Regions from separate parts of the Cupriavidus metallidurans CH34 genome, predicted to be linked through region 2. Evidence: predicted binding sites of a transcription regulator. Region 2 holds the regulator's gene; each other region holds the start of a gene.
What was found. Region 2 encodes sigma-54, which starts transcription at its own class of promoters, with help from an activator protein. Its sites were predicted from a motif close to TGGCANGNAANCTGCTTT; they were not measured.

Region 1 (10,577 bases), 450 kb from region 2:
TACGGCAAGGACACGCGCGGCATGATCCGCCAGCATCAGTTCGACAAGGTCGAGATGGTGCAGGTGGTGCCGTCCGAGCAGTCGATGGACGCGCTCGAGCAGATGACTGGTCACGCCGAGACGATTCTGAAGAAGCTTGAGTTGCCGTTCCGTACCGTCGTGCTGTGCACGGGCGACATGGGCTTCGGCAGCACCAAGACCTACGACATCGAAGTGTGGATTCCGGCGCAGAACACGTACCGCGAAATCAGCTCGTGTTCGAGCATGGGCGACTTCCAGGCGCGCCGCATGCAGGCACGTATGCGCGCCGGACAGGGCAAGCCGGAACTGGTGCACACGCTGAACGGCTCCGGCCTGGCCGTGGGCCGCACGCTGGTGGCGATCCTGGAGAACTACCAGAACGCGGACGGTTCGGTGACGGTGCCGAAGGCGCTGCAACCGTACATGGGCGGCATCACGCGCCTGGAACCGGAAGCGTAAAAATAGTTACAGAAGGGGCTTGCGCTCCGGATATGGATATCCCTATAATCTTGGTTTCGCCGCTAACGCAGCGACGACCAAGTTACCGGAGAGGTGGCAGAGTGGTCGAATGTACCTGACTCGAAATCAGGCGTACCGGCGACGGTACCGTGGGTTCGAATCCCACCCTCTCCGCCATAACAAAAACCTGCTGACGGATTCGACCACCAGCAGACAAAAACAGCGTAGTAAAACTAAGAACCGACGTTTGCGAAAGCAGCGTCGGTTTTGTTTTTTCGCCATGCCCGTTCTCAGCGGCGTGGGCGAACTTCTCACAGAAGTCCGACCAAGATTGTTTCATGCAGAGCTACATATGAAGCAGTCGCATGCTTGTCGGATTCGCGCGAGTTAGCGCACAGGAACAGGAAACACACGCACAAACCGACGCACTGCGAGAAGCGGGCGTCGGTTTTATTTTTGCCGAGAAGAGATCGGGAGGCAGTGCATCAAAGCGCCCTGTTCTCGAGGACATGCTTAAACGATTCGGCCAGGTGATACGGTCGTCGTCTACAAGCTCGACCGCATTGCACGATCGCTTAAGGATCTACTCATCATCATTGAGCGGATCGAAGCAGCAGGCGCTCAGTTCCGCAGCTTGACGGAGCAAATCGACACGCGCTCAACCGCTCACCCAGCAGATCCATCAACTCATCATCCAACGCTGCGGCGAGTTCGGCGATAGTTGGCATTGGCACAGCAGATACTCCAAATGAAAGAAGGCGCCCGCAGGCGCCTCGTTCTTTAGCGATGACTAAAGATCAACCTGCGACGCAACCCGTCGGAATGAAGCTCGTATTCGTGATGCCCGTCGTAGTGCAAGTGTACAGACCGGTTGCCAAACGATTGAACTGGATAGAAACCGGTGCAGTTCCAAGACGACCCGGGGCGGCGATCGTGCACTGAATTGCATTTGTCGCGGCACCCGTATTGTCCGGAGCAGCCACCGCAATCGCGGAGCAGTTGCCAGTCGCGATCTGCAGACCAATTCCAGCAGGCGTAAAGGTAGGCGTACCGTTATCCGGGTTCACTACCATCAGTTCATACGCCGTCTTACCGGCAGCGATATCGGCGTAGGCGGAAGCTGCCTTCGACTTCGCCACATAATCCTGATACGCCGGAATAGCGATAGCCGCCAAGATACCGATGATCGCGACCACGATCATCAGTTCGATCAGCGTAAAGCCCTTCTGTACCCGTCGGATTCCCATCCGTGCTTTTTTCATGAGTGACCCCAGTATGAATTGTTAGGCAGCCAGAGTGCTGCTGGGTCAACAAAGAGCAACTCGCGTGCCAGGGGCAAAAACAGCCTCGCAGCCCGGAAATTGACAAATTTTGTCAGTCAAAGGTAATCAATTTGAGGTACTGGTGACAGAATTTGTCAGTGTCAGGTGCCGTAATTTGTCCATGTAGCCGTCTGGGAGTGACAAAATTTGTCACAATTTGTGACAAAGCCTGCGCGCTGCAGGCCGCCTTCACTCACCATCACTCACCAGCAGCCACAGGTTGCGAAGCACTCGCCGGTAGCCTTGAAACCAGCAACTGGTCGATCTTGTGATGGTCGATGTCGACCACCTCGAACCGGAAGCCCGCGACGGTGATCGCTTCCGACTTCTTCGGGATCCGCTTCAGCGAGTAGATCACCAGGCCGGCTGCTGTATCCACATAGTCTTCGCCAGGCAGCGCGTCGATATCCAGTGCCTTCTTCAGGTCGACCAGCGGCGTCAGGCCGTCGACCAGCCACGAAGATTCATCGCGGCGCACGATCTGTTCGTCTTCGTTCGAGTAGAGGATGTCACCCATCAGCGCGCCGACGATGTCGTCCAGCGTGACGATGCCCACCACCAGCCCGTACTCGTTCATCACCACCGCAAAATTCTCATGCATCTCGCGGAAGCGGGTCAGTGACTCCGAGAGTGTCAACGTGTCCGGGATCACCAGCACGTTCTTGTCATAGTGCTTGCCGATGCTGTCCAATGCTGCGCCGCTTTCATCGGCCAGTAGCAGTTGCAGGATGACCTTCGACTCCATATAGCCCAGCACGTCGTCGATATTCTTGCCGCACACCGGGTATTGGGCGTGCGGTTGCTTGACCAGCTTGCGGCGCAGGCCGTCGGCGGTGTCGTCGAGGGTCAGGAACACCACGTCGTCGCGCTGGGTCATGATGGCCGTGATCGGTTTCGAATCGAGTTCGAACACGTTTTCGATCAGATGCAGTTCGTGCTTGTGCAGCACCCCGGCCTCGGCGCCGGCATCGACCATGGCGGCGATGTCCTCGGTGGTGATCTGGTCGACCGGCTTGGTGGGAATGCCGAACAGCTTGAGCGTGGCATCGGCCGCTGCATTGAACACCCAGACCACGGGCTTGAACAGCTTGAGCAGCGTCAGCATCGGGCCGATCACCTGAACCGCGCACGCCTCAGGGAAGGTCATGGCGATGCGTTTGGGGATCAGGTCCGCGAACTGGATAAACAGCAGCGTGACGATCAGGAACGAGCTGACATTGGCGATGCGCTGTGCCATGCCGGCATCGAGGTACGCACTCAGGAATCCGTAGACGAGATCCGAGACATGCTTCTCACCGAGGATACCGGCCAGGATCGCCACGCTGTTGACGCCGATCTGTACCACGGTGAAGAAGTTGCCGGGCTCCTCCTTGAGCAGCAATACCTTGGTCGCGCGGTGGTCGCCGCGTTCAGACAGGACTTGGAGCTTGGTGCGGCGGGCGGCGGTCAAGGCGATCTCGGAGATCGAAAAGAACGCGCTTACCACCACGAGAAGGGTCAGGATCAGTACGAACATAAGTTATTCACGCGCCGATCTGGGCGTGTTGATATTGGTGCACAGGCGGGGGCCTGTCAATTGTCTGGTAAATGTCTGCCAGTCAGCGCGGGGCAGGATCAAACTGGACGACGGGCGAATCCAGACGATCGTCGAGCGTCGCGGCCAGCGCCGAGGCGGCGGCCGCGAACTGTGTCCGCATATCATCGACCAGGCTCGATTTGCCACGATGGGTGGCGCGCAGCATCTGGATTTCGAACGGCAATTCGGGTTGCACGTCGTGCAGCGCGACATTGGCCGGATTGGCGCTCAACGCGGTGTACTGGTCGAGCAGCGTGACGCCCAGGCCCGCATCCACCAGGGCCAGCGCGAGGGAATAGGTTTGGACCTCGAGCGTCGAATGTGGTTCCAGCGCGTGCCGGGCCAGCGTTTGCCGGACCAGCAGCCCTAGCGAGCTGTCGTCGTCATAGCCGATGAACGGCCGCTCCATCAGCTTGCGGATCGACACGATGCCGCGCCGGCCGCCCGAGGGCAGTGCCTGCGGGCGTGGCACGGCCAGCAGCATTCGCCCGGCGGCCACGGGCTCGCTGGTGATTGCCTCGTGCCTGGGCGGCGAAAAGGCGAAGCCCACGTCGATCTGGTTGGCCAGCAGCGCCTCGACGATCTCGCTCGTATGGTGCGTCAGCACCTGAACCTGGGTTTCCGGATGCCGCGCGCAGAAGCGGCGCACCGCCGGCACCAGCAGCGGGTTGGCCAGGCTTGGCGTGGCGGCCACGCGCAGGCGTCCCGTGCCCTTGTGGCGCAGGCTTTCCGATACGCGCCGCACACGCTCGATCTCACCATATAGCCTTTCGACATCGCCATAGAGCGCAAGCGCTTCCGGCGTCGGCTGCAGCCTGCCGCGCTGGCGATCGAACAGGCGGAAGCCCAGCGACGATTCCGCATGCTGCAGTACGCGGCTGACCACGGGCTGGGACACATGGAGCAGGCGCGCCGCCTCGCTGACGGTACCGGTCAGCATTACGGCACGGAACACTTCAATCTGGCGCAGGCGCATGGTTCTGGTGCGGGGGAATGTTCGCGCTGGTGTTCGTGTTGGTGCGGGAAATGGTGCTCCGCACTACGGGTAGACCCGGGTGGCGGGCCCCTATAGCTTGAGGACATATTCTGGCACGTATTGGCATTGGGCAAGCCGCGCCGGGTGCTCTACGCTCTGGCCCATCGTTTGAACAGGACGCAAGGCAAGCGGATGCGCATAGCGATCGTGGGTGCCGGTGTGGTCGGCATGACCTCCGCGTGGCGGTTGGCCAACGATGGTCACGAAGTCACCGTGGTCGAGCGCCATGATGGTCCGGGCGAGGAAACCAGCTTCGCCAACGGCGGCCAGCTCAGCTACAGCTATGTGGCGCCGCTGGCCGGACCGGGCGTGTTGTCGAAGGTGCCGGGCTGGCTGCTGGATCGCGATTCACCGATGCGCTTCCGGCCATCCATGGACCCGTCGCAATGGCGCTGGCTGCTGGCTTTCGCTCGGGCGTGCAATGCATCGGCAAGCGAGGCCGCCACGCGCAAGCTGCTGCGCCTGTCGTTCTACTCGCGCGATCTGATGCAGGCTTTCGTCGATCGTCCGGACGCGCGGCAGGAGGGCGGTGGTTTCGATTTCGCGCGTAGCGGCAAGCTGATCGTGCACCGTGATGCGGCGGCCTACGAATCGGCCTGCCGCCTGCTCGACTATCAGGCCAGCCTTGGTTGCGAACAGCAGGCATTGGATCGCGATGCCACGGTTGCGCTGGAGCCGGCGTTGGCCGGCATTCGGCAGGGCATCGTCGGTGCGATCCACACGCCGAGCGAGGAAGTGGGCGATTGCCATCGCTTCTGCGTGTCACTGGCCCATCTGTTGCAAGGCAGGCCGGGTGTCACGCTGCGCTTCGGCACGCGTGTGACCGGACTGGTGCGCGCGGGGGATCGCGTGACGGGCCTGCGCACCGATGCGGGTGATATCCGCGCCGATGCGGTGATTGTGTCGGGCGGCATCGGCAGCGTGCCGTTGCTCAAGCCGCTCGGTGTGCGGCCGATGCTGTGGCCGCTGAAGGGGTACAGCATCACGGTGCCGATCAGGCAGGGCGTGCTGGCGCCACGTATCAGCGTGACGGACTTCGCCAACAAGATCGTCTATGCGCGCATCGGCGATACGCTGCGCGTGGCGGGGATGGCGGATATCGTGCGCGGCGGCGTGGTGATCGACCGCGAGCGCGCGCAGACGCTGGTCACGCAGACGCGTGCGGTGTTTGGCGACGTGAGCCATGGCGCGGACCTTGATGCATTGCAGCCGTGGGCCGGCCTGCGTCCGGCCACGCCCACGGGTTTGCCGATGATCGGCGAATCACGCATTCGCGGTCTGTGGCTGAACCTTGGCCACGGCGCGCTGGGTTTCACGCTGGCCATGGGCAGCGCGGGTGTGCTGGCCGATCGGATGGCTGGCCGCAAGCCGGTGGTGGATGCCGAAGATTTCAGTGCAGCGCTCGCATAGTCATTCTCGCGGGCGCACACGGGTTGTGCTGGAAGTCGCAGTTTGAGAGTCGTGCCATTAAATCAAGCCCCAACCAAGGAGCCGAACCATGAAGTCACTGTCTGTCCGTCCGACCCCCGTCACCCGCCTGCTGGCCGCCGCTGCGCTGCTCTGCGCCGCTGCCGGCGCACATGCCGCCGATGGCGATACGCTCAAGAAGATCAAGGACAGCGGTGTGATCTCGCTCGGTTACCGCGAGTCGTCGATTCCGTTCTCGTACTCGGACGGCAAGGAGGTGATGGGTTACTCCCATGACTACCTGCTGGCGATCGTCGACAAGGTGAAGTCGACACTGAACATGCCGAACCTGCAGGTCAAGCTGACGCCGATCACGTCGCAGAACCGCATCCCGCTGATGCAGAACGGCACCATCGACATCGAGTGCGGCAGCACCACGAACAACCTTGAGCGCCAGAAGCAGGTGGCGTTTTCGAACAGCCTGTTCATCTACGGCATCCGGATGCTGACGAAGAAGGATTCGGGCGTCACGGACTTCCCGCAGCTCAAGGACAAGAACGTGGTGACCACGGCTGGCACCACCGGCGAGCGTCTGCTGGTCAAGATGAACGGCGAAGGCATGAACATGAACCTGACCAGCGCCAAGGATCACGGCCAGGCGTTCCTGATTCTCGAGTCCGGTCGCGCTGCTGCGTTCGTGATGGACGAGCCGCTGCTGTACGGCGAGCGCACCAAGGCCAAGAATGCCGCTGAGTGGGTGGTCGCTGGCAAGCCGCTGCAGACCGAGAACTACGCCTGCATGTTCCGCAAGGACGATCCGTCGTTCAAGAAACTGGTGGATGGCGTGGTGGCGGACATCATGACCAGCGGCCGCGGCGAGAAGCTTTACGCGAAGTGGTTCCAGTCGCCGATCCCGCCGCGCAACATCAATATGAATTACCCGCTGTCGCCGGACATGAAGCAACTGTTTGCCGAGCCGAACGACAAGGCATTCCAGTAAGACCGATCAGCAGCTTGTATCGCGATTTGCGCGGGGTGTTCCTTCCGTCTGGTCAATGTTGACATGTTGACGTGGAAGGAGAGGAGAGGGCCGATGCATCCAGAACAACAGCGTGCCGTACAACGGCACATCAGCATCGCGTCCTCTTCTCATTTTTTTCCCGCACGCCGATGACACATCATTGATCCGGCGCGGGCGGCGGCTGTGGCGTCTCGAGCTTGAGCCGGCGTCCCGTCTCAAGCCATGTTTTCAGGCCCGCCACGATCATCGGCCAGCCATTGCGGCCGCCCTGCAGGATCTGTTCGTCAACCGGCTCCCGATGGGTCTCGCTGACGGTCAGGCGTACGGCCTCGTCACCGAGCGCGTCGATTTGCCAGGTGACGATCACTTCCGGTAGTTGCCGAAATGCCTCGAGCCATTCCACGCGCCATGTGACGGACAACCGGTAAGGCGCGTCGGCGGTCAGTACCACGCCCTGCGAATCGACTTGACCATCTTCCATGCGTAGCACGAACGGGCTGTCGACCTTCCAGTCGGATTCGACGCGGCGGCCGAAGAAGTATTGCGTGCTTTGCGTGGGGTCGGTTAGCGCACCCCAGACTTGCTCCGGCGTGGCGGCGATGTAGGTGACGACGATGGTCTGCGGGATAGCCATGTGGAATCTCCTCGATGACGGGTGGAGCAGGGGCCGTCACGGTAACGATGGGGAGAAGGGACACTGTCGCACCGAATGACGGTGGACGGCAAGCAGGTGAGAGTCGGCGGGAGGGCTTGTGGTTCCGGCAACGTTACGTCGTTGTCGAGCCGGAAAGCCTGCTTCCCCGGCCCCTCTCCCGCCTGGCGGAAGAGGGGTGCAAGCCACGTAGCGACTGATTCGGCCGAATCGGCGGAATCAGTTGCCCGCGACGCGCTTTGCGATGTGGTCGAGCGCTTCTTCCACCTGGTCGATCAGGATCAGGCACAGATCGCCGGGCTGCAGATGGCTCAGTGCCGTGTCGATGGCGACGAACTCGCCGCGGATCTCCTCGACATGGCTCGTGCGCTGGGCGCCTTGCAGGCCCTCGCGCAGCAGCGCCAGTACCTCGCCATCCTCGCGGCCGCGCTGGCACTGGTCCTGATACAGCACCACCTCGTCGAACACGCCACCCAGGATCTGCGTCTGCTTGCGGATGTCCTCGTCGCGTCGGTCGCCCGCGCCGCTGATCACCACCACGCGTCGCTTCGACGGCATCGTCTCCACGGCATTGCACAGCGCCTGGATGGCGTCGGGGTTGTGGCCGTAGTCGGCGATCAGCGTGGCACCCTTGAAGTCGAACACGTTGAAGCGGCCCGGGGCCGTCGCGGCGTCGTTGACGAAGGTGGCCAGCGCGCGGCGGATCACCGCCCAGTCGATGCCAAGCGCCCAGGCGGCGGCAATCGACGACATCGCGTTTTCCACCTGGAAGCCGATCGAGCCGTTGCGCGTGAGCGGGATGTCCGCCAGCGGGATGCGCACTTCGGTGTCGCCTTCAGTCGCCACGATCTGGTCGCCCTCGACGAACACCACGCGCCTGCCTTGCGCGCGATGCAGCGCCATCGTCGGCAGACCGGCATCGTGCGCGAAGAACGTCACGGTACCCGGGCAGGCATCGGCCATGCGCGCCACCATCTCATCCGCGGCGTTGAGCACGGCCATCCCGTGCGGTGCCACGTTCTGCACGATCACGCTCTTCAGCACGGCCAGGTCCTCGACGGTGCTGATGTACGACAGGCCCAGGTGATCACCTTCGCCAACGTTGGTCACCACGGCCACGTCGCAGCGGTCGAATGCCAGGCCTTCGCGCAGCAGGCCACCGCGCGCGGTTTCGAACACGGCGGCGTCCACGTCCGGGTGCAGCAGCACGTTGCGCGCGCTGCGCGGGCCGCTGCAGTCACCGGTATCGATGCGTTCGCCCTGGATGTACACGCCGTCGGTACCCGTCATGCCCATACGCAGGCCGTTGGAGGCCAGGATATGGGTGATCAGGCGCACCGTGGTGGTCTTGCCGTTGGTGCCCGAGACCGCAACCACCGGGATGCGGCCATCGTCGCCATCGGCGAACATGGTCGAGATGATGGCTTCGCCGACCGCGCGACCTTTACCGTACGACGGCTGCAGGTGCATGCGCAGGCCCGGCGCGGCATTGACTTCGACGATGCCGCCAGCCTGCTCCTCGAACGGCTTGAGCATCGTTTCACAGACCGCGTCGACGCCGCAGATGTCCAGGCCGACCATTTGCGCGGCCGCCACGGCGCGCGCGGCGATGTCCGGATGCACGTCGTCGGTGACGTCGGTGGCGCTGCCACCGGTCGACAGGTTCGCGTTGTTGCGCAGGACCACGCGGGTGCCCTTGGCCGGCACGGCGTCGGCGCTCAGGCCCTGCTTGGCCAGCGTGGCCAGCGCGATATCGTCGAAGCGGATCTTCGTCAGCGACGTGGCATGACCCTCGCCACGGCGCGGGTCGCGGTTCACTTCTTCCACGAGCTGGCGCACGGTGTGCACGCCGTCGCCAATCACCTGCGGCGGATCGCGGCGGGCGGCGGCCACCAGGTGCTTGCCCACCACGAGCAGGCGGAAGTCATGGCCGGGGATGTAGCGCTCCACGAGCACGTCTGACGAAATATCGGCGGCCACTTCATAGGCCGTCATCACTTCTTCGCGCGTGCGGATGCGCACGGCCACGCCCTTGCCCTGGTTGCCGTCGCGCGGCTTGACCACCACCGGACCGTTGATTTCCTGCGCGGCGGCCCATGCCTCTTCGGCGCTGGAGACCGAGCGGCCCATCGGCACCGGCACGCCTGCCGCGTGCAGCAGGCTCTTGGTGAGTTCCTTGTCTTGCGCGATGGATTCGGACACCGCGCTGGTCATGTCGGTCTCGGCGGCCTGGATGCGGCGCTGCTTGCTGCCCCAGCCAAACTGGACCATCGAGCCCTGCGTCAGACGGCGATACGGAATGCCACGCGCCACGGCGGCGTAGACGATCGAGCCGGTGCTCGGACCCAGGCGCACATCCTCGTCGAGTTCACGCAGGCGATGCAGGGCATCGTCCAGGTCGAAGGGCAGGTCGTCGCGCGCGGCGATGCAAAGCTGCTCGGCCAGATTGAATGCCAGTCGGCCCACTTCCTCTTCGCTGTACTGCACCACCACCTGATAGGTGCCGGGTTCGAGCGTCGGCGCGGTGTTGCTGAACGTCACCGGGCAGCCGGCCGCGGCTTGCAGGCCCAGGGCTGCCACTTCGAGCACATGCGCCATCGAGGGCGATCCTGCCTCATCGTCCGGGCGCAGCGGGCCGATGCCCGGAAAACGCCCGCGCAGGCGGTCTTCGAAACCGGGCAGCTCGGCCAGCCGAAGGGACTTGTCCGAGCACGCCACGATGGCTTCGATGGCTGTGTGACGACACCAGAGGTTCGGGCCACGCAGGGCCCGGATGCGAGAAACTTCCATAGAATCAGTTTTCCGTTTTTCTTTCCGGCTCGCGCATCACGCGCGGCGTCCGGCGCGGCCCATCCACTGGTGTACCTGTTCCACCGTGCTGTCCGTCGAGCCCTCGTCGCACTGCAGTACCAGCAGATCACCCGCCACGAGTTGGGCCAGCGCGGCTTCCACCGCCGCGCGGCGCGCGCCTTCGTCGATGATCTTGGTCACGCGGCGGCCTTCGTACAGGCCCTTCTTGAGCAGCGCGCGCGCCTCGGTCTCGGGGAGTTCGCGCTTGACGCTCTGGTCCTCGCACAGGAACA
Region 2 (10,577 bases):
CAGCACCAGCGCGTGTGAAGCCAGCATCAGGCTGCCCTCGATGATTTCGGGCACCACCTCGGTCGCGCCCGCCTTCTGCAAGATGTCCAGTTCGGAATCATCGACGGTCCGCACCAGCACCGGCAGCGCCGGCGCCAGCTCCTGCACGTGGTGCAGCACCTTCACCGCCGATGGCGTATTGGCATAAGTCACCACCACCAGCGCCGCGCGGTGGATACCGGCCGCGATCAGCGCCTCGCGCCGGCCGGCATCGCCATAAACCACCGTATCGCCCGCAGCCGCCGCGTCACGCACGCGATCCGGGTCGAGGTCGAGCGCCACGTAGGTGATGCCCTCGCGTTCCAGCATATGAGCCAGGTTCTGGCCGCTGCGGCCGTACCCGCAGATGATCGCGTGCTTCTCGGTCTGCAGACTCTGCGCCGCGATCCGGGTCATGTTCAGCGATTGCAACAGCCATTCGTTCGCGGCAAACCGCAGCACGATCGCGTCGCTGTACTGGATCAGGAACGGCGCGGCCAGCATCGACAGCAGCATCGACGCCAGGATCACCTGGATCAGCACCGGGTCCACCAGCCCCATGCCATCGATCTGGTTCAGCAGCACGAAGCCGAATTCGCCCGCCTGCGCCAAGCCAAGGCCGGTGCGGATCGCCACCCCCTGGCGCGAACCGAACAGCCGCGCCAGCACCGCGATCAGCACCAGCTTGAACAGGATCGGCACGATCAGCAGCGCGAGCACGAGCCAGACGTGGTCGAACACCACCCGGATGTTCAGCAACATGCCGATCGTGACGAAGAACAGCCCGAGCAGCACGTCCCGGAACGGCTTGATGTCCTCTTCCACCTGATGGCGGTAGGGCGTTTCCGAGATCAGCATCCCCGCCATGAACGCGCCGAGCGCCATCGACAGGCCCAGCCGCTCTGTCAGCGCGGCCATGCCCAGCGTGACCAGCAGCAGGTTCAGCATGAAGAGTTCCTGCGACCGGCGCGCCGCCACGACGTGGAACCAGCGACTCATCAGGCGCTGGCCCAGGAAGAAGATCGCGCCCAGGGCCACGGCGATCTTGACCGTGGCCAGCCCCAGCGCGAACGCCAGGTCTCCCGGGTCGCGCGACAGCGCGGGGATCACAATCAGCAGCGGCACCACGGCCAGATCCTGGAACAGCAGGATGCTGATGATGTTGCGCCCGTGCTCGCTTTCCAGCTCCATGCGCTCGGAAAGCATCTTGGAAACGATGGCCGTGGAGGACATGGCCAGCGCGCCACCCAGGGCCACGGATGCCTGCCAGGACAACGGGAACAGCCAGTTGAACATCCAGCTCGCCGGCACCACAGCCAGCATCGACAGGATGACCTGTGATCCACCCAGCCCGAACACCAGCCGCTTCATCGCGCGCAGCTTGGCCAGGCTGAACTCGAGCCCGATCGAGAACATCAGGAAGACGACGCCGAATTCGGCCAGGTATTTGGTCTGGCCCGAATCGCTGGCCAGGCCGAGCGCGTGCGGGCCGATCAGGATACCGACCGCCAGATACCCGAGCATCGGCGGTAGTTGCAACATGCGGAACGCCACCACGCCAAAAACGGCAGCGGCCAGCAGCACCAGGGTCAGTTCCAGCGGAGAATGCATCGGCGATTGAAAAGTACCAGCCAGGCACGCGCGCCGTCCCGGCATTTGCGCCCTGCCGGCGAAACACGGCAAGCGCGGCGGTCGTCAAGGCGGCAAAAGGCTGGAAAGCCGGGCCAGACGCCATCGCATTCGTTGGTATACTCCGACGCCATGATAGCCAATTTCGATGCGGATCGAGCACTCAGGCTCGCCCGCCAGACCCTTGAAATCGAAGCCGAGGCCGTTTCCGCGCTGGCCGGAAGGCTCACGCCCGCGTTCACGACGGCGGTGGAGATGATTCTCGGCTGCACCGGGCGCGTCGTCGTGTCCGGCATCGGCAAGTCGGGCCATATCGGCCGCAAAGTGGCCGCCACGCTGGCATCCACCGGCACGCCGTCCTTCTTCGTGCATCCCGCCGAGGCCAGCCATGGCGACCTCGGCATGATCACGCGCGACGACGTCCTGATCGCCTTCTCCAATTCCGGTGAAACGGCCGAACTGCTGGCGATCATTCCGATCGTCAAGCGCATCGGCGCCGGGTTGATCTCGATCACCGGCAACGCCGAATCGAACCTAGCCAAACTGTCCAACGCCCACCTCGACGGTGCTGTGGCGCAGGAGGCCTGCCCGCTGAACCTGGCCCCGACCGCCAGCACCACCGCCGCGCTGGCGCTGGGCGACGCGCTGGCCGTGGCGGTGCTCGACGCGCGCGGCTTTGGCGAAGACGACTTCGCGCGCTCGCACCCCGGCGGCGCGCTGGGCCGCAAGCTGCTCACCCACGTGCGCGACGTGATGCGCACCGGCAATGCGGTGCCTGCGGTGCGTGAAAGCACGCCGCTGGCCCAGGCCCTGATGGAAATCACCCGCAAGGGCATGGCCATGACCGCCGTGGTGGACCCCGACGGCCGCGCCGTGGGCGTGTTCACCGACGGCGACCTGCGCCGCCTGCTGGAAACGCCGCGCGACTGGAAGACCGTGCCGATCGGCGAGGTCATGCACCGCAACCCCCACACCGTGCATCTCGACAAGCTCGCCGTGGAAGCCGTGCAGATCATGGAAACGAACCGCATCAACCAGTTGCTCGTCGTCGATGACGATGGCCACCTGGCGGGCGCGCTCCACATCCATGACCTGACCCGGGCCAAGGTCATCTGATCAATGCCAGAGTTCCTGTCCAGAATCACCGGCCTGATCATGCGGCTGCTGCCGCTGCTGCTGATGGCGATCGTTGCCGGCAGCACGTTCTGGCTCGTGCAGATCAACTCGCCGCATGAAGCCACGGCGCAGGCGCAGGTCAAGCGGCACGTCCCCGACTACTACATGGACCGCTTCTCGGCCACGGAACTGGCCGAGGATGGCAATACCAAGATCCGCTTCACCGGCGTGAAGATGGTCCATTTCGAGGACGACCAGACCTACGAGGTGACCACGCCGGCCATGCGCAACTACGAGCCGGATCGCCCGCCCGTTACCGCCAACGCGAATCGCGGCGTGATGAATGCCGAGGGCTCGATCATCGACCTGTACGGCAATGCGTTCATCGTGCGCCAGGCGGGTACCGATGTGTCGAAGGACCCGCGCATGACGGCGGCGTCGCAGTACTTTCAGCTGCTGGTCAACGACGACATCGTCAAGACAGACAAGCCCGTGGAACTGACGCGCGGACCGTCGGTAATGAACGCCAACGGCCTGATCTTCAACAACGTCACCCGCGAAGTACAATTGCTGGGTAACGTTCGCGGCACCATCATCATGAATTCGCCGGGGCAGGCCAGCGCCCAGTGACATCGGGATTTGCGCCCCACCGTCCGCCTGACTGCTGCCTTCCCCTTTCAGCAAAGCCAAAAATGACTGCTTCCCTGACGACATCGTCCTGTCGCCGCACCGCGCCCGCCCTGATGGCGGCCATCGCCGCCATCGGCCTGTTCCTGGCCCAGCCTGCTTTCGCCGAGCGCGCGGACCAGACCAAGCCGCTGGTGCTGGAAGCCGACAATGCCAGCTACGATGACGTCAAGCAGATCTACACTCTGACCGGCAACGTGGTGCTGACCAAGGGCACGATGGTGCTGAAGTCTGACGCCGCCGAACTCCGCACCGACCCCGAGGGTTACCAGTACGCCATCGCCACCTCCAAGCCGGGCCGCCAGGCCTATATCCGCCAGAAACGCGACGGCGTGGACGAGTACATCGACGGCTGGGGTGACCGCATCGAATACGACGGCAAGTCGGAGATCAACAAGCTGATCGGCAATGCACGCGCGGCGCGTGTTTCCGGTGTCGGCGCGAAGATCCTGGATGAAATCCGCGGCGCGGTAATCACGTACGACAGCCGCAATGAGTTCTATACCGCAACCGGCGGCGACAACAACGCGTCAGCCGGGAACCCTTCTGGCCGCGTGCGCGCTGTGCTGTCGCCGCGCGCGAACCAGGCCAGCGCGCCCGCCGGCGCGCCGCTCGACCTGAAGCCGTCCTCACAGCCGGCCAAGCCCTGACCGTTTCAAGCTCTATCCGTACCCGATGAACGATACCGCCACGCTCGCCGATCAGGCTTCTTCCGCCCCATCCACGGATAGCAGCACGCTGGTCGTGCGCCATCTGAAGAAGCGCTATGGCTCGCGCACCGTGGTCAAGGACGTCTCGCTCGACGTCAAGAGCGGCGAGGTCGTCGGCCTGCTCGGCCCGAACGGCGCGGGCAAGACCACGTCGTTCTACATGATCGTCGGACTGGTCGCGCTGGACGAAGGCGATATCGTGCTCGATGGCCAGCACATCAGCGGCCTGGCCATCCACGAGCGCGCGCGCATGGGACTGTCCTACCTCCCGCAGGAAGCCTCTGTCTTCCGCAAGCTCAACGTGGAGGAGAACATCCGCGCGGTGCTGGAACTGCAGGTGGTCAACGGCAAGCCGCTGCCCAAGCAGGAAATCGATCGCCGGCTCGACTCGCTGCTCGATGACCTGCAGATCGCCCACCTGCGCAACAACCCGGCGCTGTCGCTGTCGGGCGGCGAGCGCCGCCGCGTGGAAATCGCGCGCGCGCTGGCGTCGGCGCCGCGCTTCATCCTGCTCGACGAACCATTCGCGGGCGTGGACCCGATCGCCGTGGGCGAGATCCAGCGCATCGTCAGCTTCCTGAAGGCACGCAACATCGGCGTGCTGATTACCGACCACAACGTGCGCGAAACGCTGGGCATCTGCGACCACGCATACATCATCAGCGAAGGCACCGTGCTGGCCGAGGGACAGCCCGAGGAAATCATCGCCAACGAGTCTGTGCGACGCGTCTATCTGGGCGAGAACTTCCGCATGTGATCAAGCGGCCGCGACGCCGCTTTGCAGCATTCGTCAACTAGCCGTTGGCGATCACGAAGTGTCAGCGATAGGCGATAGCAATTTCCGTTCCAACAACGGGAAGATGCGCATAGAATAGGTCGCATGAAACCATCGCTTCAGCTTCGACTTTCCCAGCATCTGGCTCTGACTCCTCAACTGCAGCAGTCCATCCGGCTGCTGCAGTTATCCACACTGGAGCTGCAACAGGAAGTCGAGCAGGCGCTGACCGAGAATCCACTGCTCGAACGCGAGAACGACTGGATCGAAAGCCCGCTGCGCGTGGCCGCGGACGGGTCGGTCAACGTGCAAAGCGCCCCGGCGCCAGCATCTTCCGAACCGCAAGGTAACGGCGACGATCGCGCGAACGGCGCCAATGGCGAAGACGACAGCTACGGCGACAGCGCGGGTGACGATTACGGCAGCGACTGGAGCCTGGACGATTTCGCTCGCCGGCCTCAGGGCGATGATGACGAGAAGACGCCGATGCAGCTTCGCGAAGCGGAACCCACGCTGCGCGAATACCTGATGGAACAGCTCACGCCGCTGAAGATCTCCACGCGTGACAAGGGCCTGGCCATCTTCCTGATCGAGTCGCTTGACGACGACGGCTACCTGGGCGCAACGCTCGACGAGATCTGTTCGGAACTGCCCAAGGAACTCGAATTCGAAGTCGATGAAGTGCAGGCGATACTGACCCTGCTGCAGAGCTTCGACCCGCCTGGCGTGGGTGCGCGCAACGCGGCGGAATGCCTCACCCTGCAACTGCGCCGTCTGCAACATCCGCAGCGGGACCTTGCATTATCGATCGTCAACCACCACCTGGAGTTATTGGCCGTGCGTGACTACACGCGGCTCAAGAAAGCCCTGCAGGTTGACGAAATTGCACTTAAGGCCGCGCACGATCTGATCCGCTCGCTCGCACCGTATCCCGGACATGCCTACAGCCGTCCGGAAGCGGACTTCGTGGTACCGGATGTGTTCGTGCGCAAGAGTGGCAGTAGCTGGATCGCACAGCTCAATCCCGACGTGATGCCGCGTCTGCGCATCAACGACATGTACGCGCAGATTTTGCGCGGTGCAAAAGGGGAAGCGGGCGCGGCCGGGCTGCAGCAGAAGCTCCAGGAGGCGCGGTGGCTCATCAAGAACATTCAGCAGCGTTTCGACACGATCCTGCGTGTTGCGCAGGCAATTGTGGAGCGTCAAAGGAACTTTTTCTCGCACGGGGAAATCGCGATGCGCCCCTTGGTTTTGCGGGAGATTGCCGATACACTGGGTCTACACGAGTCGACCATTTCCCGGGTGACTACGAATAAATACATGGCCACGCCGATGGGTACTTTCGAGTTGAAGTACTTCTTTGGTAGCCACGTCTCCACGGAGACTGGCGGCGCGGCCTCATCCACGGCGATCCGCGCGCTGATCAAGCAACTGATAGGAGCCGAAGAACCCAGGAATCCCCTTTCCGACAGCCGCATCGCCGAGTTGCTGGGCGAACAGGGCTTTGTGGTCGCACGCCGCACGGTGGCCAAGTACCGCGAAGCGCTGAAGATCCCCGCAGTCAATCTCCGCAAGACTTTGTAGCCGAGCCGCAACCGCCTGCCTGGTGCGGCTCTTTCAGAAGGAGAAGCGCTATGAACTTCAAGATCAGTGGACACCACCTCGACATCACGCCGCCGCTGCGTGAGTATGTGGAAACGAAACTGGAGCGAATTGTCAGACATTTCGATCAGGTCATTGGCGTAAGCGTGCTGCTATCCGTAGACAACCATAAGGAAAAGGACAAGCGTCAGTACGCGGAAATCAACCTGCACCTCAAGGGCAAGGACATCTTCGTCGAAGCGCATCATGAAGACCTTTATGCTGCAATCGACTGCCTGGTCGACAAGCTCGACCGCCAGGTGATCCGCTACAAGGACCGCGTGCAAGGGCATGACCGGGAAGCGGTCAAGTACCAGATGGCCGCCGAACAACTACAACAACAATAAGTTGGCGGCGACACCAGGTCGCCCCTTAGAGGATAGATAGGAAGAGCAAAGCCGCGCATCTGCGCGGCTTTTTTGATGGGCGCGAGGCGGACGCGCCGCTGGCGCACCCGTTACCCGAGTACCAGCCCTGCAACATTTGGTCAGCCGGGGGTGTTCGCAACTGACGCCGCTCGGTGTATGCTGCGCCATACAACAACTACAGACAGGACGGCCCCGGACAACCGGCCCGGCATTCCGCGTGGCAAAAGATCACGCGATGGCGGGTGGCAGTTTTCTGGGTGGGCAATCCGACCGGCAAGCTCGCGGCACCACTCGCGGCGCCGGCGCCGCAGCGCACAAGTGCGCAGTGGCCCTGCTCTATAATGGCCGGACGCTCCAATGCGGGCGTCCTTTTGCGCTCAATAGCCTGAATTGCCCAACGCAGCGGGACGACTCATGTGCGTCGGCTCGCCTTTCTGACTCCTCGTGCATCGCCCATGAATCGTTTGGCCAAATTGCTGCCACCCGGCAACATTAATCTCGACGTCACCGTCACCAGCAAGAAGCGGGTCTTCGAGCAAGCCGGGCTCCTGTTCGAGAACAACCATGGCGTAGCCCGGGCCACCGTGACCGACAACCTGTTCGCGCGCGAATCGCTCGGGTCCACCGGTCTTGGCGCCGGCGTCGCCATTCCGCATGGCCGCATCAAGGGACTCAAGCAGCCTCTGGCTGCCTTCATGCGCCTGGCCGAGCCAATTCCGTTCGAATCGCCCGACGGCAAACCGGTGTCGCTGCTGATCTTCCTGCTTGTGCCCGAGCAGGCCACCCAGCAGCATCTGGAGATTCTTTCGGAAATCGCCCAGTTGTTGTCGGACCGGGAAATGCGTGAAGGACTGGCCACGTTACCCACGCCCGAAGCGGTCCACGAGTTACTGACCCAGTGGCACCCCTGACACGACGGCAGGCCAGCGCAGCCTGACGCGATACCCGCGATACAGCCCCTCCCGAAAAGTCATCCCGCATGGAACTCACCGGCGTCACCTCCCAGTCGATCTTCGACGACAACGCAGCCGACATCAAACTCTCCTGGGTCGCCGGTCTGGAAGGGGCCGATCGTGCCTTCGACGTGGAATTCGCGCGGGAGGCAACATCGGCTGCCGATCTGGTCGGCCACCTGAACCTGATCCACCCGAACCGGATTCAGGTACTCGGCAAACCCGAGATCCTTTACTACCAGCGCCTCGACGACGAACCCCGCAAGCGTCAGATGGGCGAGCTGATCCTGCTGGAGCCGCCATTCCTGGTGGTGGCGGATGGCATGGAGCCGCCGCCCGACCTGGAACTGCGCTGCACGCGCTCATCGACTCCACTGTTCACGACGCCGGTATCCTCGGCGGCCGTCATCGACCACCTCCGCCTGTACCTGTCGCGCATCTCCGCACCGCGCGTCACCATGCACGGCGTGTTCCTCGACATCCTCGGCATGGGCGTGCTGATCATGGGTGAGTCGGGCCTTGGCAAGAGCGAACTGGGCCTGGAACTGATCTCGCGCGGACACGGCCTGGTGGCCGACGACGCCGTCGATTTCGTGCGGCTTGGCCCGGATTTCATTGAGGGCCGCTGCCCGCCGCTGCTGCAGAACCTGCTTGAAGTCCGCGGCCTGGGCCTGCTCGACATCAAGACGATCTTCGGTGAGACCGCCGTGCGGCGGAAGATGAAGCTCAAGCTCGTGGTGCAATTGGTGCGCCGCAACGACGGCGAGTTCGAGCGCCTGCCGCTTGATTCCCAGTACCTCGACGTTCTTGGCCTCCCGATCCACATGGTGAAGATCCAGGTGGCAGCCGGCCGAAACCTCGCCGTGCTGGTGGAAGCCGCCGTCCGCAACACGATACTGCGCCTGCGCGGCATCGATACCCTCCGCGACTTCATGGATCGTCAGCGGGCAGCAATGCAGGCTGACGTGGTTTCCCGCGGCCAGGGTCGGCTGCTCTGATCAGACAATTCCGGCAGTTTTGTGAAACGCCGGCGTCGCTTTCAATTGCTTACAAGCGGCCGGCCTCCCCTCGTCAACGCGCTTTGGGCGTGCGCCGTTTTGTGCTTCAATGGGCATCGAGCCCAGTCCGGTACCGCCAGCCGCCGCGCTGCATCCTGAAGGTCGGCGTCCGGCCATGATGTGTTTCCACAGCCAGGAGAGAAGCATGAAGAAACTGATCGCGATGTGCGTGCTGGTTACCCCTCTGTTCGCCACGGGCGCGTTCGCCCAAGGCGCCTCGGCCCCGGCCGCTGAAAAATCTGGCAAAGCCCCGACCGCGCAGCAAGAAAAGATGTCGGCCTGCTCCAAGCAGAACAAGGGCAAGAAGGGCGACGACTACAAGAAGTCCATGAGCGATTGTCTGTCGGGCAGCGCGGCAGCCACCGCGCCGGCCGCACCGAAGACCCAGCAGGAAAAGATGTCGGCCTGCTCGAAGGAAAACAAGGGCAAGAAGGGCGACGACTACAAGAAGTCCATGAGCGATTGCTTGTCAAAGCCGGCGGCCTGATCGCCAGATCTGACAGATCCCGTGGCAATGATGGCGAATCGGCGACGATTCGCCATTTTGCTTTAGGGAAGGTGTCATGACGCCGCCATCACGCGATGCTATGCTTGCATCGCTATGCGGATCATCCTTATCACCGGAATTTCCGGCTCAGGCAAGTCAGTCGCGCTGAACGTACTGGAGGACGCGGGGTACTACTGCGTCGACAACTTGCCGGCCCAGTTCATCCCCGATCTCGCCTGCTATCTGGCGGATCAGGGTTACTCACAGCTTGGTGTCGCCACCGACATTCGCAGCCGCGAATCGCTCGCGCGACTGCCCGATACGGTGCGAGAGCTGGCCGCGAACCATCAGGTACAGGTGCTGTACCTGACCGCCAGCACCGATGCGCTGGTTCAGCGCTACTCGGAAACGCGCCGGCGCCACCCGCTTTCGGCACAAGTCGACGTTGGCGCGGCCGCTGGCACGCCCAACGATACCTCGCTGATCGAGGCCATCGAGAAGGAGCGGGAGCTGCTAAGCCCGCTGGCGGAATCGGCTCACCGCATCGACACCAGCAACGTGCGCACCAATACGCTGCGCAGCTGGATCAAGGAACTGATTCAAGACGAGAACGAGAACAAGAACAGCCAGCAGCTCACGCTGCTGTTTGAATCGTTCGGGTTCAAGCACGGCGTGCCCAGCGACGCCGATCTCGTCTTCGACGTGCGCTCCCTGCCGAACCCCTATTACGATCTCGCGCTGCGCCCGCTCACTGGGCGCGATGCGCCAGTCATCGACTTCCTGCAGAGCCAGCCAATGGTGCTGGCCATGGCCGAGGATATCCGCGCCTATGTGGAGAAGTGGCTGCCGAGTTTCATTGCGGACAACCGCAGCTACCTGACCGTCACCATCGGCTGCACCGGAGGCCAGCACCGTTCCGTGTTCATCGCGGAAAGACTTGCCAACTACTTCCGGGCACATGGTAATGTGCTGGTCAGACACCGCGAGTTGGCCCCCGCTGGCTGACGCGCGGCGCCCCGCCGTTTTCCCATGACTGGAGCCGGCCAACCGCATGTCGACCTTTCTTTCCGGCACCGCATCCGATTCCGCTACCCTGGATGCGCTGCCGCTGTTCCCTCTGCACACGGTCCTGTTT
Region 3 (10,577 bases), 1.1 Mb from region 2:
GGCGACAGCCACGATGCGAGCGCCGCCGCGACGATGGATGACTTGGACACGCCTTTCTTGGCGGCAAGCTCGTCGAGCCGCTTGGCGTGCTCGGGCTGGATAAAGAGGTTCAGGCGATAGTGGCTCATAGCTCGATTCCGTCGTTGGGGTCGAGGGAAGCCAGCCGGGCCGTGCGATGCATGGCTAGATCGAGCTGGCGAGGAAGCGGAAGCGGCAGGTCGTCGTCGTCATCGAGCAGCCCAAGGTCGGCCGCGGGAGCGGCCAGCTCGGGGTCGTAAGCGACGGTTTCGGAGAGTTCGGGCTGACGGCGCGGGCCGCCGTCGTCGGCCGTACCCAAGTCCTCCAGGCCATCGGCGGATGCCGTGGCTGGTGCGGTGGGCCCAGCAGGAATCGCCAGCCCACTCCAGTCGTCGGATCGCAATGGCGGCGCGTCTGCGTACTGCCCGTTCGCCAGCGTGGGCGGCGGCAGCACGCGACGCTTGAAATTGGCGTCCGCGTAGTAGCGCAGCTTCTTCGCCTTGATCGGCGCCACGCTCGACACCATCACCACCGCCACGTCAGGCGGAAGCTGCATGACTTCGCCGGGCGTCAGCAGCGGGCGCGCGGTTTCCTGACGCGACACCATGAGGTGGCCCAGCCACGGAGCCAGCCGGTGGCCTGCGTAATTGCGCTGGGCGCGCAGTTCGGTCGCTGTGCCCAGCGTCTCGGAAATCCGCTTGGCGGTGCGTTCGTCGTTCGTGGCGAACGTCACGCGCACATGGCAGTTGTCCAGAATCGAATGGTTCTGCCCATACGCCTTGTCGATCTGGTTGAGCGACTGCGCGATGAGGAAGCTGCGGATGCCGTAGCCGGCCATGAAGGCCAGCGCCGTCTCGAAGAAGTCCAGGCGCCCCAGCGCCGGGAACTCATCGAGCATCAGCAGCAGCTTGTGGCGGCGCTGAATGCCGTCGGAGCCATCGAGCGATTCGGTGAGCCGCCGCCCGATCTGGTTGAGGATCAGGCGGATGAGCGGCTTCGTCCGCGAAATGTCCGAAGGCGGCACCACCAGGTACAGCGACACCGGATGCTCGGCCGCGATCAGGTCGGCAATGCGCCAGTCGCAGCGCGACGTGATTTCGGCCACCGTCGGATCACGGTAGAGGCCCAAGAACGACATGGCGGTGCTCAATACGCCGGAACGCTCGTTGTCCGACTTGTTGAGCACTTCGCGCGCAGCGGACGCCACTACCGGATGTGGGCCATCGCCGAGGTGAAGCGTGGTCATCATCCGGTGCAAGGTCAGCTCGAAGGGGCTGGCCGGGTCGGAGAGGAAGTTGGCGACGCCGCGCAGCGTCTTGTCCTCGCCCGCGTAGAGCACATGCAGGATGGCCCCGACCAGCAGCGCGTGGCTGGTCTTTTCCCAATGGTTTCGCTTCTCCAGCGCGCCTTCGGGATCGACCAGAATGTCCGCGATGTTCTGCACGTCGCGCACCTCATGCGCGCCGCGGCGAACCTCCAGCAGCGGGTTGTAGGCGGCCGACTTCGCATCGGTGGGGTTGAACAGCAGGCAATGCGAGAAGCGCGAGCGCCAGCCGGCGGTGATCTGCCAGTTCTCGCCCTTGATGTCGTGGATGACGGCGGACGCAGGCCAGGAAAGCAGCGTCGGCACCACCAGGCCGACACCTTTGCCGCTGCGCGTGGGCGCGAAGGTCAGGACGTGTTCCGGGCCTTCATGCCGCAGGTACTGGCGGTCGTGCTGGCCGAGGAAGACGCCGGCTGGATGCGTGAGGCCCGCCATGCGAATGTCCTGCGCGTTAGCCCAACGCGCCGAGCCGTAGGTGGTGACGAGGCGAGCTTGGCGCGAGCGCCAGACCGACATGGCGATGGCAACGCCCACGGCGACCATGCCACTGGCGCCGGCGATGGCGCCGCCGGTGTCGAATACTTCCGGCGCATAGGCGCCGAAGAAGAACCACCACTCAAACAGCTTCCACGGGTGGTAGATCGGCGTGCCAAGAAGATCGAACCAGGGAGAGCCAAGGCGTACTTGATAGCCAAGGGCCGCTGCTGTCCATTGTGTGGCGCCCCACACGCCGGCGATCACGATGCCGAACACCACGGCGATCTGACCGAACAGCACGTTCGTCCCTTGCATGACCTGGCCTCCGATTTCTCCTGCGCTGATTCCTCATGGAAATCGCGGCACAGGAACGTGCCGCATGCGTCAGGATCGGTGCCGGGTCAGTGCCGGTCAAAGACCGTTTTCAGCAGAATGGTCGAGCAAAAAGAAAGAATTAGTGTGACGGCGAGCCGAAGAAAAGCGCCGCAAGCGAAGGCGCATCGCGGCGTGTCGGACAAGAATATGAAGCCGATGCGGCGCGTCACCGACGATCAGAACTTGGGCGATTGTTTCGGTGGCGTGTACGGAGTATCACGGTCGCCATAGAACCGTTTGCGCGTGGCTTCGGCGACCCGATCGCATATCGTATCGCCCAACTTGGGGCGGTCGGTCTTGCATTGCAGACGCAGTTCTTTGAGGTGCTCTGGGTTAGCCGCCAGTTCTTCTACTGTCGGAATCCTTGCCTTTGAATTGGTGGCGTTCAGAGGTGTCTCGGACTGACCGCAGGCGGTCAAGGCAGCCACCAGCAAGAACGGAATGATCTTCTTCATGGCATCAGTTCCTCCGGGTGATCGGGATTGCGGCCTCGTGCGGGTCTGGGAGTTTCTGGCAGATCGATGGCCTTTACGCGCTCAATGAACCGCGCCAGTTCATCGGACGGATCACTGTCAAGACGAAGCAAATAGGTCGTCAGCGGTGGCACGCGTGACGCCAAAGGTCGTGCCACCACACCTGATTCACGACTGGCGGCAATGTGAGCTGCACCCGCCAACCCAAGTGCGAAGCCCGCTGACACCAACGCCATCATCAAATCGCTTGTGGCAACTCGCTCCGCGACCAGCGGCTCCATGTCCACTCGGCGAAGCACCCGCTCAACATGCTTCGCGAGGCCTTCACAGACTTGCGGATCGCACAGTACCAATGGGTAGCGCAGTAACTCATCCAAGGGGATGCGCTTGTGGATCAGCAGCGGATGCCGGGCGGGCACCGCCACCATCAACGCATCGCTCCAGGCGGGCAAAGCGACGATGCCGTCGCCCACTTCATCGGATTGGGCAAATCCCACGTCGTACAGGTCATCATGCAGCCCTTTGATCTGCTGCGACAGCGGCACCTCGAAGAAGCGAATTTCGACCTCGGGCTCCTCTTGTCGGCATAGCGCCAGCAAGGCCGGTAAGCGCGAAGGCGTGATGCCATCCGACAAGGCCACACGCAATTGCCCGTGGAAACCATTGGCGACCGCTTTCACGCTGTCACGCGCCTGCTGCAAGGCAGTAAAGATGCGTGGCACGTGTTCCAGGAAGAGCTGGCCCGCGCGGGTGAGGCGGGTACTGCGGGTGGTGCGTTCGAATAATTGCACACCCAAGTCCTCCTCCAATTCCTTGATGGCCCGCGACAATGGCGACTGCTCGATATGTAGCCGCTCGGCGGCGCGCGCGAAGTGGAGTTCTTCCGCGACAGCGATGAAGCATCGAAGGTGGCGCAACTCCACTGTGCCCTTCCTATTCAAGCCGCCGTATAACCGCCATCTACCACCATGGCGCTGCCGCACATGAAGCTGGCACCTTCGGACAGCAGGAAGCAGGCTGCGTGGGCGATCTCCTCGGGCCGGCCCAGGCGCCCGATGGCGTGCAGCCCCTTCAGCGCTGCCAGTGTGGCCTCGTCGAGCGCCTTGAGCAGCGGAGTTTCGATATAGCCCGGATGGAGCGAGTTGATGCGGACGCCCTGTGCCGAATAGGCCAACGCCGCCGAGCGCGTGAGACCTGTCACCCCGTGCTTGGCCGCGACGTAGGCCGGTGCGTCCGCGCTGCCGACTAATCCCAGGACCGACGACATGTTGACGATGGCGCCGCCGCCGGCGGCCAGGATGGCCGGGATCTGCGCGCGCATGGCATGCTGCACACCCGAGAGGTTGGTATCGATGACACGTTGCCATTCCTCGGCCGCCAGTTCGCCTGCAGGCTTGAGTTCTCCGGCAATGCCAGCGTTGTTGAAAGCCAGGTGCAGAGAACCGAAATGCTTGAGTGCGCACTGCACCGCCGCACCGGCGTCCTCGGGTTTGGCCGCATTGCCCTCGTGTGCCACGGCGCGGCCGCCGGCGGCGATGATGGCCTGTGTCACACGTCGGGCGGCCTCGAAGTCGATGTCGGAGGCAACCACCTGCACACCATTTATGGCGAGCAGGTGTGCCGTTGCCTCGCCGATACCCGAGCCGGCGCCACTGACCAGCGCGCTGTCACCTTTGAAGATGTATTTCATAGTGAATCGTCCTCCTTCGGGATTTGATTGATTCATAGTTCGGACGGTGACTCTCCGCGCTCAACTAGCACGAGTGCGATGGCACAGCACGCCAGAGCGCGTCGCAAAGATGCGCCGCCGCAGTGCGTACCGGCGCCATGGTTTTGAAATGGGCGACGAGGCGCTCGACACCGCTTTGAGCACCTGCGCGAGCGCCTCCACGGGCTGTTGATTCATGTGATCTCTTTTCTGCGCGACTGGCGCACCAGCATCACGGGAACAGGTGCGATACGCGCCACCTGTTCCGCATCGCTTCCCAGCAGCAGCCGGTCCACCCCACGGCGTCCATGGGTGCCCAGGATGACCAGGTCGCAATCGTTCTCCTTGGCCTGCCGGGCAATTTGCTCTGATACCCGCTCTGCAGTGCTTTCAAGCAGTACTGTCTCTGTTGCAATTCCGTCCTGACGCAGCCGGTTTGCGGCCTCGTCCAACAAGGCATGCCCGGCTGCCAGGAAGTGAGGGCGGACGTCCTCGATGTAGACCTTGGGGCGCTCGAAACCCGTGCTGTGCCGGGTCGGCTCGATGACATGCAGCAGGACCACGGTGGCGCCGTTCAGGCGTGCCATGTCCGCCGCATGATCGAGGGCCAGAAGGGATGTGGGACTGCCATCAAGCGGCACCAGAAATCGTGAATACATGGAACTCCTCCAAGAGCTGCGGATTGCCGCGTCGGAAGTCAGCCGCTCGCGCAGTGGGCTCAAGACATGTGCTGACCGCCGTTCATCGCCACGTTGCTGCCGGTCATGAAGGCGGCGGCTTCGCTGGCGATGAAGGCGACAAGAGCTGCAATCTCGGCCGGCTGGCCGAGACGGCCAACCGGAATCGCATCGATGATCTTCTGGCGCATGTCCTCTCGCACCGCCATCACCATCTCGGTGGCCAGATAGCCCGGCGAGACGGTGTTGACCGTCACGCCCTTGCGCGCCACCTCCTGTGCGAGCGCCTTGGTGAATCCATGTACCCCGGCCTTGGCCGCCGAATAATTGGTCTGCCCGAACTGGCCCTTGCTGCCGTTGATCGAAGAGATGTTGACGATGCGGCCCCAGCCGCGCTCGGCCATCGGGTCGATGAACGGCTTGGTGACGTTGAACATGGAGTCCAGGTTGGTGCGCAGTACGGCATCCCAACCGGCCTTGTCGAGCTTGCGCAGCGTTGCATCGCGGGTGATGCCGGCGTTGTTCACCAGGATGTCGATCCGATGACCGTCGGCGTGGATGCGCCGCGCCAGTTCCTGCGTTGATTCGTAGTCCGATACATCCACCCCGTAGGCGGCAAATGAGTAGCCCTGTGTCGCTTGCGCTTGCTGCCACTGGCCAATCGTGGTGTTGCCGGGGGTATGCGTGACGATCACGCGGTGGCCGGCATCGTGCAGGGCACGGGCGATCGCAGCGCCCAACCCCCGGTTGCCTCCCGTCACGAGCGCCGTCCGTTGCGTCGTATTCATTGCCGTCCCCTCATTTCTTGGTCTTGCCCTGGGGTACGGCGCTTGGGGCGGTCCAGGGCTGCGCCAAGCGCTGGCAAAGCTGCGTGAAAGAGGCTGCGTCGCCACTGGCGCCGAATGCCTCGGAGACAGATTCCTGCCAAGTCGTGAGCGCTTGGCGCAGACCATTGGCAAAGGCCGCCTGGCTTTGGGCTGCTACTTGCCCGACCGCTTGGGCATCGCCCATGCGGCCTTGGCACAGGCGCCAGAACACCTCGGACGGCAAGGTCGCGAGCGCCTGCCAGTCGGCTGCCTGTTGGAGGCCCTGGATGCGCGAGGTGGTCTCCAGCACGCCGCCAGCGCTGAGCTGTTGCATGGCTTAACAGAACCGACAGGGGCTCTGTCAATTTGATGACGACGGCAGGGAAACGGTGACCGTGATAAAGCGATTTCGTTTTCTTCACCACTTCATTCTACCGCTGCCTCGCCATCAAATTGACAGAGCCTTGCTGGGGTGTGCATTTCAGAAATTTCTGATCTAAGCGACCTGCGCCCCTTTCCTAGTTCGCGAATTTTATGACAGCACCCCAGAGATTTTTCGATGTGCGATTGCACAATGAGCTTGACCTCGTTCGCTGGCACCTCCGTAGATACCCTGTGTTGTATCGATTCTGTGTGACGGTTGTGCTGACCTGCGTCCTTCGGTTTGTGCCTGGCAGAAGGCGGCGCCCAAACGCAGGAAGCATCTGGCCGTTTAACGCAGGATGCTTGGGCCGAATTGCGACAGATGACGATCCCGCAGCAGCTCACCTGTAAATGCATTGCTGCAAAGCAGCAATAAAGGCTCATTTCTGCCGATGGGACGCGACTTGCTTTGAGATATCAAAACACAGAATCGGAGACACAGGCGATGCACAAGCAAGCAGCCCTTGAGGCGGAACCCAGGTTCGATCCGAACCTCAGGTTTGTCAGCGTTACCGCCATCAACACACAGGGATTCGTCCAGTTCGAATTTTCAGTCGGCACCCCCGAGCTCTGTGTCGAGCTCATGCTGCCTATTGCTGCGTTCGAAGAATTTTGCCTCGCGCAGAAGGTGACGCGATTGGATGCCTTCGGCGAGATTGTGCGGCATTGATTTTCTTGTGAGCAGCGCCGAGCAGCCTGATGAAGCGCGCCTAGTCTGATCGCATCCCATCCCGGTTCACAACCACAGGAGCAGTTAATGACCATCGATTTGAAGACGCGGGAAATCAAACCACTGCGTCACACCTACACGCACGTGGCTCAATACATCGGAGCCGATAAAGCCGCTTCGCGCTATCAGGAAGGCACTGTAGGTGCTCAACCGGCAGCGAATTTTCATTACCGGCCCACGTGGGATCCCGAGCATGAACTGTTCGACACGTCGCGCACCGCGATCCAAATGAAGGACTGGTATGCGCTGAAAGACCCGCGTCAGTTCTACTACGCGTCGTGGACGATGACCCGAGCGCGGCAGCAAGACGCGATGGAATCCAACTTCGAGTTTGTCGAGTCGCGCGGCATGATCGATCTCGTTTCCGATGAGGTTCGACAACAGGCGCTTTCCGTTCTCGTGCCTTTGCGCCACGCGGCCTGGGGCGCGAACATGAACAACTCCCAGATCTGTGCCTTGGGTTATGGCACGACCTTCACTGCGCCGGCTATGTTCCACGCAATGGACAATCTGGGTGTAGCGCAGTATCTCACACGACTGGCGCTGGTAATGTCCGGGCCCGATCTTCTTGACGAAGCCAAGCAAGCCTGGATGACGAGTCCCGATTGGCAACCGTTGCGTCGTTATGTGGAAAACACTCTGGTGCTGCAAGACCCGGTGGAACTGTTCGTCGCCCAAAATCTGGCGCTCGACGGTCTTCTTTATCCCATGATCTACGGCGCTTTCGTCGACGATTACATCGCACTCAACGGTGGTAGCGCAGTGGCAATGCTAACCACTTTCATGCCCGCGTGGCATGACGAATCCAGTCGCTGGGTCGATGCGGTAGTGAAGACCATGGCGACGGAATCGGAGGATAACAAAGCGCTGCTCATTCACTGGTTGCGTACCTGGGAAGATCAGGCGGCGTCAGCGTTGTTGCCTGTCGCTGAAATGGCTTTGGCGGAAAACGGCCACGACGCCTTGGAAGAAGTAAGGCAGCGACTTCGTGCCCGCGTTGCGAAGGCCGGGATTGTTCTGTAACCGCTAATTTATATTCCTGACCGTCATAGAGGAATGTTCATGTCTAACGTATTTATCGCGTTTCAGGCTAACGAGGAGTCTCGATCGGTGGTGGAGGCGATTCTCGCTGATAACCCTAATGCGGTCGCCACAGAGTCGCCTGGCATGGTGAAGATCGATGCGCCCGGGCATCTCACAATAAACCGTCGAAGCATCGAAGACAGGATCGGCATGAAGTTCGATCTCCAGCAAATCCACATCAACCTAATCACCTTGTCCGGATATATCGACGAGGATGACGAACAGTTCACGCTGAGCTGGAAACACTGAACACGGCAAAGAGGAAATTGAAATGGACACTTCTGTGCAGAAGAAGAAACTCGGTTTAAAGGATCGCTACGCAGCGATGACCCGCGGTCTTGGCTGGCAGACCAGCTACCAGCCGATGGAAAAAGTGTTTCCGTACGACAAGTACGAAAGCATAAAGATCCACGATTGGGATAAATGGGAAGACCCCTTCCGCCTGACCATGGACGCCTACTGGAAATATCAGGGCGAGAAGGAAAAAAAGCTTTACGCCGTCATCGACGCTTTCGCGCAGAACAACGGGCAGTTGAGCATTTCCGACGCGCGCTATGTCAACGCACTCAAGGTGTTTATCCAGGGTGTGACACCGCTGGAGTATATGGCACACCGAGGTTTTGCCCACGTTGGTCGGCATTTTACGGGTGAAGGGGCGCGTGTTGCTTGCCAGATGCAGTCCATCGACGAGCTGCGTCACTTCCAGACCGAAATGCATGCTCTCTCGCACTACAACAAGTATTTTAACGGCCTGCACAACTCCATCCATTGGTACGACCGGGTCTGGTATTTGTCGGTGCCCAAGTCATTTTTTGAAGACGCGGCCACCGGTGGACCGTTCGAGTTTCTTACCGCGGTGAGCTTTTCGTTCGAATATGTGTTGACCAACCTGCTGTTTGTCCCCTTCATGTCGGGTGCTGCTTACAACGGGGACATGTCGACGGTCACCTTCGGTTTTTCGGCGCAAAGTGACGAATCGCGCCACATGACACTCGGCATCGAATGCATCAAGTTCATGCTGGAACAGGATCCGGACAACGTGCCCATCGTGCAGCGCTGGATCGACAAGTGGTTCTGGCGCGGCTATCGGCTGTTGAGCATCGTGGCCATGATGCAGGACTACATGCTGCCCAACCGGGTGATGAGCTGGCGCGAGAGCTGGGAGATGTACGTCGAGCAGAACGGCGGCGCGCTGTTCAAGGATCTGGCGCGTTACGGCATCCGCAAGCCCAAGGGCTGGGACCAGGCTTGCGAAGGCAAGGACCACATCAGCCATCAGACCTTCGCCGTGTTCTATAACTATAACGCCGCGGCCCCCATCCACACCTGGGTTCCCACAGAAGAAGAAATGGGGTGGCTGTCGGAGAAGTACCCCGAGACGTTCGACAAGTATTACCGTCCGCGTTGGGACTACTGGCGCGAGCAGGCCGCCAAGGGCAACCGTTTCTACAACAAGACGCTGCCGATGCTCTGCACTACCTGCCAGATTCCGATGATATTCACCGAGCCTGGCGACGCAACCAAGATCTGCTATCGCGAGTCGGACTACCTCGGCGACAAGTATCACTTCTGCAGCGACCACTGCAAGGAGATTTTTGACAACGAACCCGAGAAGTTCGTGCAGTCATGGCTTCCGCCGCAGCAAGTGTATCAAGGAAACTGTTTCAAGCCGGATGCCGATCCGACCAAGGAAGGTTTCGATCCCTTGATGGCCTTGCTCGACTACTACAACCTGAATGTAGGCCGGGACAACTTCGATTTCGAGGGGTCGGAAGACCAAAAGAACTTTGCTGCCTGGCGTGGAGAGGTCTTGCAAGGAGAAGCCAAATGAGCGTTGTTGCCCTCAAACCCTACAAGTTCCCGGCACGAGACGCGCGCGAAAACTTTCCGGCGCCGTTGCTGTTTATCGGCTGGGAAGACCATCTGTTGTTTGCGGCACCTGTTGCCTTGCCCCTGCCGTCGGACACGTTGTTCGGTGCGCTGTGCACCCAGGTGTTGCCCGGCACTTATGGCTATCACCCCGATTTCTCAAAAATCGACTGGAGCCAGGTGCAGTGGTTTAAGTCCGGCCAGCCGTGGCATCCCGACCCAGCGAAGTCGCTGGCTGAAAACGGTCTGACGCACAAAGACGTGATCCGCTTTCGCACGCCTGGCTTGAACGGTCTGAGCGGTTCCTGCAATTGAGATTGCGTCATGGCAGCGCAATCACACTGCAGCCGAAGTTACAGGCCGCGGTGTGATTGGCCTCCGGCGATTTGAACAATGACCTACCAACTCAACATTCAGCCCCTGGGTGCCACCATTGAGGTGGAGGAAGGGCAAACTATACTCGACGCGGCCTTGCGCCAAGGCATTTACATTCCGCACGCGTGTGGTCACGGGCTATGTGGAACCTGCAAGGTGCAGGTGTGTGACGGAGAAGTCGATCTCGGCGATGCGAATCTCTTCGCGCTGATGGACTTCGAGCGCGAGGAGCGCAAGGC

Region 1: RMET_RS03510 (pilin) is a predicted target of sigma-54. The motif match lies at 1,795-1,812, and genes of this name have one in related genera.
Region 3: RMET_RS06715 (phenol hydroxylase subunit) is a predicted target of sigma-54. The motif match lies at 6,675-6,692, and genes of this name have one in related genera.

The regions. Positions count from the first base shown of each region.
Region 1 is NC_007973.1:767,930-778,506, forward strand. Features, by position in the region: gene serS (serine--tRNA ligase) at 1-480, shown strand, start outside; tRNA gene RMET_RS03505 (tRNA-Ser) at 568-657, shown strand; partial or broken gene RMET_RS32020 (recombinase family protein) at 846-1,147, shown strand; gene RMET_RS03510 (pilin) at 1,278-1,742, opposite strand; gene RMET_RS03515 (polyamine export protein PaeA) at 2,002-3,318, opposite strand; gene RMET_RS03520 (LysR substrate-binding domain-containing protein) at 3,401-4,354, opposite strand; gene RMET_RS03525 (D-amino acid dehydrogenase) at 4,547-5,824, shown strand; gene RMET_RS03530 (glutamate/aspartate ABC transporter substrate-binding protein) at 5,913-6,821, shown strand; gene RMET_RS03535 (SRPBCC family protein) at 7,000-7,476, opposite strand; gene cphA (cyanophycin synthetase) at 7,714-10,284, opposite strand; gene cphA (cyanophycin synthetase) at 10,321-10,577, opposite strand, start outside.
Region 2 is NC_007973.1:314,560-325,136, reverse strand. Features, by position in the region: gene RMET_RS01565 (monovalent cation:proton antiporter family protein) at 1-1,629, opposite strand, end outside; gene RMET_RS01560 (KpsF/GutQ family sugar-phosphate isomerase) at 1,780-2,763, shown strand; gene lptC (LPS export ABC transporter periplasmic protein LptC) at 2,767-3,393, shown strand; gene lptA (lipopolysaccharide transport periplasmic protein LptA) at 3,456-4,100, shown strand; gene lptB (LPS export ABC transporter ATP-binding protein) at 4,126-4,917, shown strand; gene RMET_RS01540 (RNA polymerase factor sigma-54) at 5,041-6,519, shown strand; gene hpf (ribosome hibernation-promoting factor, HPF/YfiA family) at 6,570-6,923, shown strand; gene ptsN (PTS IIA-like nitrogen regulatory protein PtsN) at 7,400-7,855, shown strand; gene hprK (HPr(Ser) kinase/phosphatase) at 7,924-8,895, shown strand; gene RMET_RS01520 (PsiF family protein) at 9,101-9,442, shown strand; gene rapZ (RNase adapter RapZ) at 9,557-10,447, shown strand; gene RMET_RS01510 (LON peptidase substrate-binding domain-containing protein) at 10,494-10,577, shown strand, end outside.
Region 3 is NC_007973.1:1,439,834-1,450,410, reverse strand. Features, by position in the region: gene RMET_RS06755 (ribbon-helix-helix protein, CopG family) at 1-128, opposite strand, end outside; gene RMET_RS06750 (conjugal transfer protein TraG) at 125-2,134, opposite strand; gene RMET_RS06745 (EexN family lipoprotein) at 2,371-2,649, opposite strand; gene RMET_RS06740 (LysR family transcriptional regulator) at 2,646-3,590, opposite strand; gene RMET_RS06735 (SDR family NAD(P)-dependent oxidoreductase) at 3,605-4,357, opposite strand; gene RMET_RS06730 (universal stress protein) at 4,570-5,034, opposite strand; gene phbB (acetoacetyl-CoA reductase) at 5,094-5,840, opposite strand; gene RMET_RS06720 (hypothetical protein) at 5,851-6,192, opposite strand; gene RMET_RS06715 (phenol hydroxylase subunit) at 6,727-6,951, shown strand; gene RMET_RS06710 (aromatic/alkene monooxygenase hydroxylase subunit beta) at 7,039-8,034, shown strand; gene RMET_RS06705 (MmoB/DmpM family protein) at 8,074-8,343, shown strand; gene RMET_RS06700 (aromatic/alkene/methane monooxygenase hydroxylase/oxygenase subunit alpha) at 8,366-9,925, shown strand; gene RMET_RS06695 (phenol hydroxylase subunit P4) at 9,922-10,278, shown strand; gene RMET_RS06690 (NADH:ubiquinone reductase (Na(+)-transporting) subunit F) at 10,357-10,577, shown strand, end outside.